DNA from 2 places in the Oceanobacter sp. 5_MG-2023 genome. Region 1 is predicted to be linked to the other one. Evidence: predicted binding sites of a transcription regulator. Region 1 holds the regulator's gene; the other holds the start of a gene.
The links. The regulator FNR, encoded in region 1, switches genes on or off when oxygen is low (the NO sensors DNR and NnrR bind a similar motif). The targets are predictions, from matches to a motif close to TTGATNTANATCAA.
Positions count from the first base shown of each region.

Region 2: a site for FNR is predicted at 2,108-2,121, ahead of coq7 (2-polyprenyl-3-methyl-6-methoxy-1,4-benzoquinone monooxygenase). Genes of this name have one in related genera too.

Region 1 covers NZ_JAUORS010000020.1:60,012-63,910, reverse strand. Annotated here, with positions in the region: gene Q4551_RS13145 (NahK/ErcS family hybrid sensor histidine kinase/response regulator) at 1-181, shown strand, start outside; gene greB (transcription elongation factor GreB) at 243-722, opposite strand; gene ttcA (tRNA 2-thiocytidine(32) synthetase TtcA) at 787-1,638, opposite strand; gene fnr (fumarate/nitrate reduction transcriptional regulator Fnr) at 1,853-2,632, opposite strand; gene Q4551_RS13125 (sulfite exporter TauE/SafE family protein) at 2,796-3,452, opposite strand; gene ccoS (cbb3-type cytochrome oxidase assembly protein CcoS) at 3,449-3,670, opposite strand; gene Q4551_RS13115 (heavy metal translocating P-type ATPase) at 3,732-3,899, opposite strand, start outside.
Region 2 covers NZ_JAUORS010000003.1:53,504-57,402, reverse strand. Annotated here, with positions in the region: gene Q4551_RS03260 (response regulator) at 1-537, shown strand, start outside; gene Q4551_RS03255 (AAA family ATPase) at 563-2,062, opposite strand; gene coq7 (2-polyprenyl-3-methyl-6-methoxy-1,4-benzoquinone monooxygenase) at 2,209-2,862, shown strand; gene Q4551_RS03245 (DoxX family protein) at 2,969-3,577, opposite strand; gene Q4551_RS03240 (zf-HC2 domain-containing protein) at 3,682-3,899, opposite strand, start outside.

The sequences.
Region 1 (3,899 bases):
TCGGCAGATGCGTACCGATCTGGGGCTGGATGCGCCGGTGCTGATGATTACGGCCAATTACACTAATGTGCTGAAACAGGAAGTGCGGGAGCTGGGCTATCGTTTGATGAACAAGCCGGTACGCCCGGCGAAACTCAAAGCCATGATCCATCATATGATTCATCAGGCCATTGTGGTGTAAATTACGGATTCCAGCTTCCAGCCGGTTTCTGGATCAGAACAGCGGCCAACCTCGTCTCTTGTTATAACGGGGTATCGTAACGAATGGCGGTGATTTCCCATTCCCGGGTTGCTTCTTCTGTTTTGATGAACACATCATCACCGACGGACTTCCCCAGACACGCTCTGACAACCGGCGCATTAACAGAGGCATAATGCTTTTTGCCGTAGATTTCATCCGGGCCAACGATACGGAAAAGCAAGGTGTTATCCTCTTCGTCCATCAGGGTAACCCAGGCACCAAAATAGGCCTTGCCTTCCTGGCTGGGGTGGTATTCGCTGACCCGTACAGCGTCCAGCCGTTTTCTGAGATAGCGCACCCGGCGGTCAATCTCTCGCAGCCGTTTTTTGTTGTACTGATAGTCGGCATTTTCAGAACGGTCGCCCAGACTCGCTGCCCAGGTCACTTTTTTGGTGACTTCCGGGCGTTCAGTTCGCCAGAGATAATCCAGCTCCTGCTCCAGCTCTGCATACCCCTCAGGGGTGATGATATTGGTATCCATGGTTCTCCCTTGAAGGTTGGGTGCACTGTCTGGTGAGGAGCTGCCCAGGGGCCGGGACGCGCCTTTAATCGATGGTGACGATATCGAGCCGGGTGGCCAGGTGCGTCTGGTCTTGTTGTTGTTGCAAATTGACAAAATCAAACAGATTGAGATCGCCGAGCTGGGAGGGGGCGATATTGCAGATGGCAGCAAAGATATTCTCGCTGCGGCCTGGTTGTATCCTTTCCCATTCGGTCAGCATATTCTTGATGTTCTGGCGCTGCATGTTGTCCTGGGAGCCACACAGGTTACAAGGGATGATTGGGAACTCCATGGCGGTTGAATAAGCCTGGATGTCTTTTTCCTTGCAGTAGGCCAGCGGGCGGATCAGAACGTGCTTTTTATCGTCGCTGAGCAGCTTGGGTGGCATGGCTTTGAGTTTGCCGCCGTAAAACATGTTCAGGAATAAGGTTTCAATGATGTCGTCGCGATGATGGCCCAGGGCGATTTTATTGGCACCAATTTTTTCAGCAAAGCCGTAGAGGGTGCCGCGACGCAGGCGGGAGCACAGGCCGCAGGTGGTTTTTCCTTCCGGCACCAGATCCATGACCACGCTGTACGTGTCTTTTTCAACAATATGGTAGGGAATATCCAGCTTGCCCAGATACTCGGGTAACACGTGTTCGGGGAAGCCAGGCTGTTTCTGGTCCATATTGACGGCAATCAGCTCAAAGTTGACCGGGGCGCTTTTTTTCAGGCTGATCAGGATATCGAGCATGGTGTAGGAGTCTTTGCCGCCCGACAGGCATACCATGATCCGGTCACCCTCTTCGATCATGCAATAGTCTTCAATCGCCTTGCCAACGTTTCGGCGCAAACGTTTATGAAGTTTGTTGAATTCGGTGCGTGCTTTGCGATCAATGACATCGGCGGTCATGCTGGAAAACTCCTGAGCATTCTGGGGCGGAACACTGGCTAAAAATCAGGCGGCGAATTCTAGCGAATAGATTGGCTGGCGTCAGTAACTGTTGCCAGCCAATAACAACGCGGTGGCCGGTTAGCGGGTTCAGGGATGAAACTGGGCACAGAAACAAGGATATAAGGGGTTTTTGCCGTTACCGCTGAGAAGGGTAACGGCACGCTGTGCGGGATTATTCCGCTGGCGTTTTCTCGTCACATTCAATTTGTGGGTTCAGTCCGGCCATTTCATACAGGCTGTTCATGTCCAGAACGATGATTTCCTTGCTCTGGGTTTCGATCAGGGCATTTTTCTGGAAACGGGTGAATACCCGACTGATGGTTTCTACCGCGAGGCCAAGGTAGTTGCTGATGTCGACCCGCGACATGGGCAGGCGGAAGTGGGTGGCACTGAAACCGCGTCGAGCGTAACGGTTGGAGATATCCAGCAAAAACGAGGCTACACGTTCTTCGGCGTTCTTTTTGCTCAACAGCAACATCATGTTCTGGTCGTGACGAATTTCGTTGCCCATGGTGCGCATCAACTGTTTGCGCAGGTCGGGGAGTTCGTCGGTCAGGTTTTCCAGCTGATGAACCGGAATTTCACAGACGGTGGTGGTTTCCAGCGCTTTGGCGGTGAGAGGGTAATCACCGGCATCGTAACCGGCCAGACCAATCAGTTCGCTGGCGAGATGAAAGCCAGTGATCTGTTCTTCGCCATTACTGGCCAGGGTGTAGGTTTTCAGGGCACCGGTACGTACCGCAAACACGGACTGGAATTCATCCCCTTGCTGGAATAACAGCTGGCCTTTTTGAATGGGTCGGCCACGGCGAATGATATCGTCCAGTCGCTCCATATCTGTGTCACTGAGCGAGAGTGGCAGACACAGTGCGTTCAGGGAGCAAGTCTGGCAGTGGGGTTGATTACCGCGCAAGGGAGGGTGCGCAGGCTGTGCAGCTTGGTTTGTTTTCATTGAGCTCACCGTGTCGGGTTTTCCGTTATGTAGGGAAGAACCGTGTTCCATTAATTTTCGTATGGTCTTAGCTCGACGAGTGGCTGTCAAGACATTGGTCAAGGTATTGAGTCAAGGTATTGTCAACGGATGATCAGTCGCTGATCAATAACGACCCTGGCTACTATAACCAGATGGCTGCTGCAGTCCAAACGCCGTAACCAATCAGTAACAGTCCGGCAATGATACGGCTAAGGCTGTGACTGAGTAATCGGCTCAGGCTGGTGGCGGCGAGGCCACTGGCGAACAGGGCAGGCAGTGTGCCAAGGCCAAAGCAGAACATGGTCAGTGCCCCTTTGAGGGGATCACCATTGGCGGCGACCCAGCTCAAAGTGCTGTATACCAGTCCGCAAGGGAGCCAGCCCCATAGCAGTCCAAGGCGAAAGCGACTGCTGATCGAATATTGTGTCATCAAGGGGCGGGTAGCAGGCTGCAGCCTTTGCCATAGATATTGGCCAACTTGTTCGATACGGGTGAGCCAGCTTGCCCAGCGGGCAACGTAGAGCCCCATCAGCACCAGCAGTATGGCGGCCAGTGTACGTAATGCCAGCATCAGTACATCATTCAGTTGTTGTAGCCATAAGCCAAGCAGCGAGACGAGCAGGCCGGCAAAGGCGTAACTGGTGATACGACCGCTGTTAAAAGCCAGTGCTGTCAGTAGCGGTTGTTGTTGTGAGCGGGTGCCAATGGCGGCGGCAATGCCGCCACACATTACCAGGCAGTGACTGGAGCCAAACAGGCCCAGCAACAGGGCGGTTAACAGGGAGAGTGGTTCAATCACAATGGGTTTTTATCGGTTGCCGTGGTATGGGGTGCTGGTGTTGTGTCGGTTGCTGTGGGATGGGTGCTTGCGGGATCGTCATCGTCATCAAAGAGAATTCTGTGAGCCGGAGATTCCATATCATCAAACTGGCCGCTGCGCACTGCCCAGAAAAAAATCAGCGTGGCAATGCTGATCAGGACGATCGAAAGTGGAACAAGTATGTAGATAATATCCATGTTATGTCCATCAAACCAAGCGAGTGGAAGCCATTATAATCTGGCCTTGTGGCTGAGTGTGCTAATTGTGACCGGATACATCCGGTTTGGTCGTCCGGGATAGTCGCAGCGCATTACTGACCACCAAAAGCGAACTGAATGACATGCCAATGGCTGCGGCCCAGGGAGGAATATAGCCTGCCGCTGCCACTGGCAAGGCCAGCAGATTATACAGCAGCGCCCAAGCGAT
Region 2 (3,899 bases), on a different contig from region 1:
TGGCATCTGATTCGTTTTATGAAAGCCTCACTGGAGATGGAAAGCCTGTCCAACCACTCCGCTTCCCTCACCCTGTATCTGCCGATGGAACCTGAAGATACCCCGACTCAGATAAATCGGGATCATGACGACAACCTGATTGGCATGAGCGTTCTGATTGTTGATGACAATGCCTCCCTGCGGAATGTGATTGAAAAACAGGTGCGGCGCTGGGGTATTCGAGTGGAAAGCACCTACAGTGGCAAGGAAGCACTGGCGATGCTGCGCAACCAGGCCGCCACAGGGCAGGCTTTTGATGCTGCCATTATCGACCAGGATATGCCGGTCATGAATGGTCTTGAGCTGATGCAACGTATTCAGGATGACTCGGCCATTACCCGCAAACCCAGGGTATTGATGCTGACGGGTCTCAGTATCAGCTCCGTCAGAAAGCAGGCACATGCGGTTGGTATTTATCACTTGCTGGCCAAGCCAGCCAGTGGCGAACGCTTGAAACGGGCGTTACTGGAGCTGAAATACCACCCGCAACAAGACTGAACAGACTTACTGGATAGACTTAATCTTAATGTGCCAGCACAGAGCGCCCGGTTGCCCACCGGCGCAAATGCTGTAATTGCTCCGCCATCGTCACCGACAGTGGCTGGGTAGCATTGGCGGCATCGATCAATTGCGCAGTGGTCAGCGGTTGATGTCGGGAGCTGGCACCGTCGGCCACTCCGGATTCCGAACTGGCATACCAGGCTGCCACCACCACCTGCTCAATTTCAGCCCCAGAAAAACCTTCTGTTGCTGCTGCCAGCAATCCCAGATCAACGGCATCGGCATCATGGCCCCGCTTGCCCAGATGAATGCGGAAAATTGCCTCTCGCACACCGGCATCGGGCAAGTCGACAAAAAAGATTTCATCCAGACGGCCTTTACGCATCAACTCCGGTGGCAAGGCATGAATATTGTTGGCGGTTGCGACCACAAACACCGGTTGTTGCCGCTCCGCCATCCAGGTCAGCAAGGTGCCCAGCAAACGCTGGCTGACGCCGTTGTCCTGGCCACCTTCACCCGCCAATGCTTTTTCGATTTCATCAATCCAGACCACACATGGTGACATCAGCTCCGCCAGCTGCAGGGCCTCTCGCAAATTACGTTCGGTTTCACCAAAAAACTTGTTGTACAAGGCACCCATATCAAGCCGTAACAAGGGCACTCCCCAGCTCCCCGCCACGGCTTTTGCCGCCAGACTTTTACCACTGCCCTGTACCCCGAACAGCAGCATTCCCTTGGGCCGCATATTGGCATCAGCTTGCAAGAACGCCTGCTGCCGTCGTTGCAGCCATTGTTTCATGGTATCCAGTCCGGCCACATCGCCAAAGCGGGCGGTGTCGTACTCAAACCCCATCACGCCATCCATATCCATTAACTGGAGTTTGGCCCGGCTGACTTCGGGCACATCGTCTGCCGTAATCGCACCGTCATCCACAATTGCCCCGCGAATCAAGCGCCGCGCATCGGAATAGGTCAAGCCCCGGAGGTTGGCAACCAACCGCTTCAGCGTCGCTTCATCGGTTTTGACCCGCATCCCGCTTTGAGCGGTATAACGACGCGCTTCTTCCTGCACCAGGGTCATCAGTTGCTGCTCATTCGGCAATTGCAGCTGGAAGCGTGCGCTCAGTCGCATCAACTCATCCGGTACGGTGAGGCGATGACTGAGCAAGACCAGTGTCTTGCCACCATTGGCATGCTGCAAGGCAATATCTTTCAGCAAGCGGACCGTTGCCGGTTCAGAGAGAAACGGGTGCAAATCACAAAAAACAAAAATCCCCCCCTGCTGCTGCTGCTTGATATGCATCAGCGCCCGGTCCGGTACTTCACTCTGCTCCAGTCCCGGGTCTTCACCAAACCCCAGTCGCCGCAAGCCATCGGTCAGGGTCCACTGTTGCAGTGCCATACCCCGTTTGATCGCCAACCGCGTCAGTAAATCCAGCGCCCGTGGTTCTTCGTGGGTTTCTATCACCAGAATGGGCGTATGGCGCTCCAGCATCAGGGCCAGGTCGTGTACATCCTGCATACTTTGATTCTCTCTGTCAGGCTGTCAGTAAGGGGAGGAATATCGATGATACGAATCATGCATCAGAACGCAGAAAAACGTAAACTGTCAGCAGATTCAGTTTTCCGGGGATGGCCTGCCATACCCGCATTGCGGAGAGACTTTTTATGAGCCAGCCAACCACTCGCCAATATTCCTTGCCTGACCGTTTGCTTGCCAGTGCCGACCAGGCCCTGCGTACTCTGGTACCGGGAGCCGCGGCCGCGTCACGTCCATCGCCGGCCCAGCAGCGTGAGCAGCATGAGATGACCGACGCCGAACGACAGCATGCCGCCGCCTTGATGCGTATTAATCACACCGGTGAAGTTTGCGCCCAGGCCTTGTATCAGGGGCAGGCATTAACTGCCAAGCTGGCTGATGTGCGTGAGGCAATGGAAACAGCCGCGGCAGAAGAAATCGATCACCTGGCCTGGTGTGAAGCCCGAATCAAGGAACTGGACGGCCATACCAGCCTGCTCAACCCACTGTTTTATGGTTTGTCCCTCGGTATTGGTGCCGCAGCAGGAAAGATCGGTGACAAGGTCAGTCTGGGATTTGTTGCCGCAACAGAGCAGCAGGTATGCAAACACCTGACGTCTCACCTCAGCGCCTTGCCAGTGCAGGATGAACGCAGCAAGGCGGTGTTGTTACAGATGCTGGAAGACGAAGCCAGACACGCAACCACGGCTCTGGAAGCCGGTGGTCACAAATTCCCCTTACCTATCAAGATGGCCATGAGCGCCGTGTCCAGGGTTATGACCGGGGCGACGTACCGGATCTGATCCTTGTTGTTTGTTATCGTGGCCGTGTATGGGGGTATCCGGTGTTTGCCCATACCTCTGTCCATAACCGCTGTCATCATAACAACCAGGGTTATTCGGTCGGTCGTTAGCGCAACAGGTTATGACGGCGTGCAATCCAGTAATCCATACTCAGATAGCGGCCACCACCGGTAAAAAACAGGCTCAGTAGCATGATAAAATAGGTCGCAGCGAATTCGATGCCATTATTCAATATGGCAAAGGCACCGCGACCTGTCAGCCAGTCGTAATGTCCGTGTTCCTGCAGAATCGTACGAGCGGCTTCCAGCCGTTCTGCCGATGCCATAATCCGCTCATTGGCCAACCAGCTGGAAGCATCGGCAATGGCCAGCCAACCGTGCTGCCAATGTACTGACAGCGCTGCCATTATCATGATTAACATCAGCGGAATCGATATCCAGCGAACGGCCAGGCCGACAATCAATAGCCAGGCTCCAAAAAATTCAAAGCCCGATACCAGTGCGACCAGCACTTCCGGCATGGGCAGGCCCAGCCCCCAGCCTGTATTGCCAAACCAGCTGACTGTCTTATCAAATGTCATCATTTTGTCCCAGCCGGACTGCATCAGGACCGGAGCGAGATAGAGGCGCATCAACAGAGGGGCAAGGCCATCCAGTGGTTGCGCCGATCGCAAGACCCGGTCGGCTGGACGATAGAGTATATCGATAAGACTCATGAAAATTCCTGTCTGATAAATAGAGGATCAGCGCGTACCAATCCTCATTGGGTTATCAAGCTGTCGACACCATTTGGCCTCTGACAAGAAGTGCTGGAACGGCGTTATTCGTTGTCTTTGTTGTGGCCCTGCCAACCCGGTGGCTTGTCTTCCGGGTCATCACCCTGCGCAAAAGAACGCATCATGCCGCGTAATGATTGCATTTGCTGGCCAAAATTTTTACAGCCAGCGCAGATCATCGTATGAATTTTTAGCTCTGCCGTTTCTCCCAACGATAACTTGCGTTCTTGTGCTTCCGACATCAGCCGTGTTGCTTCACGAC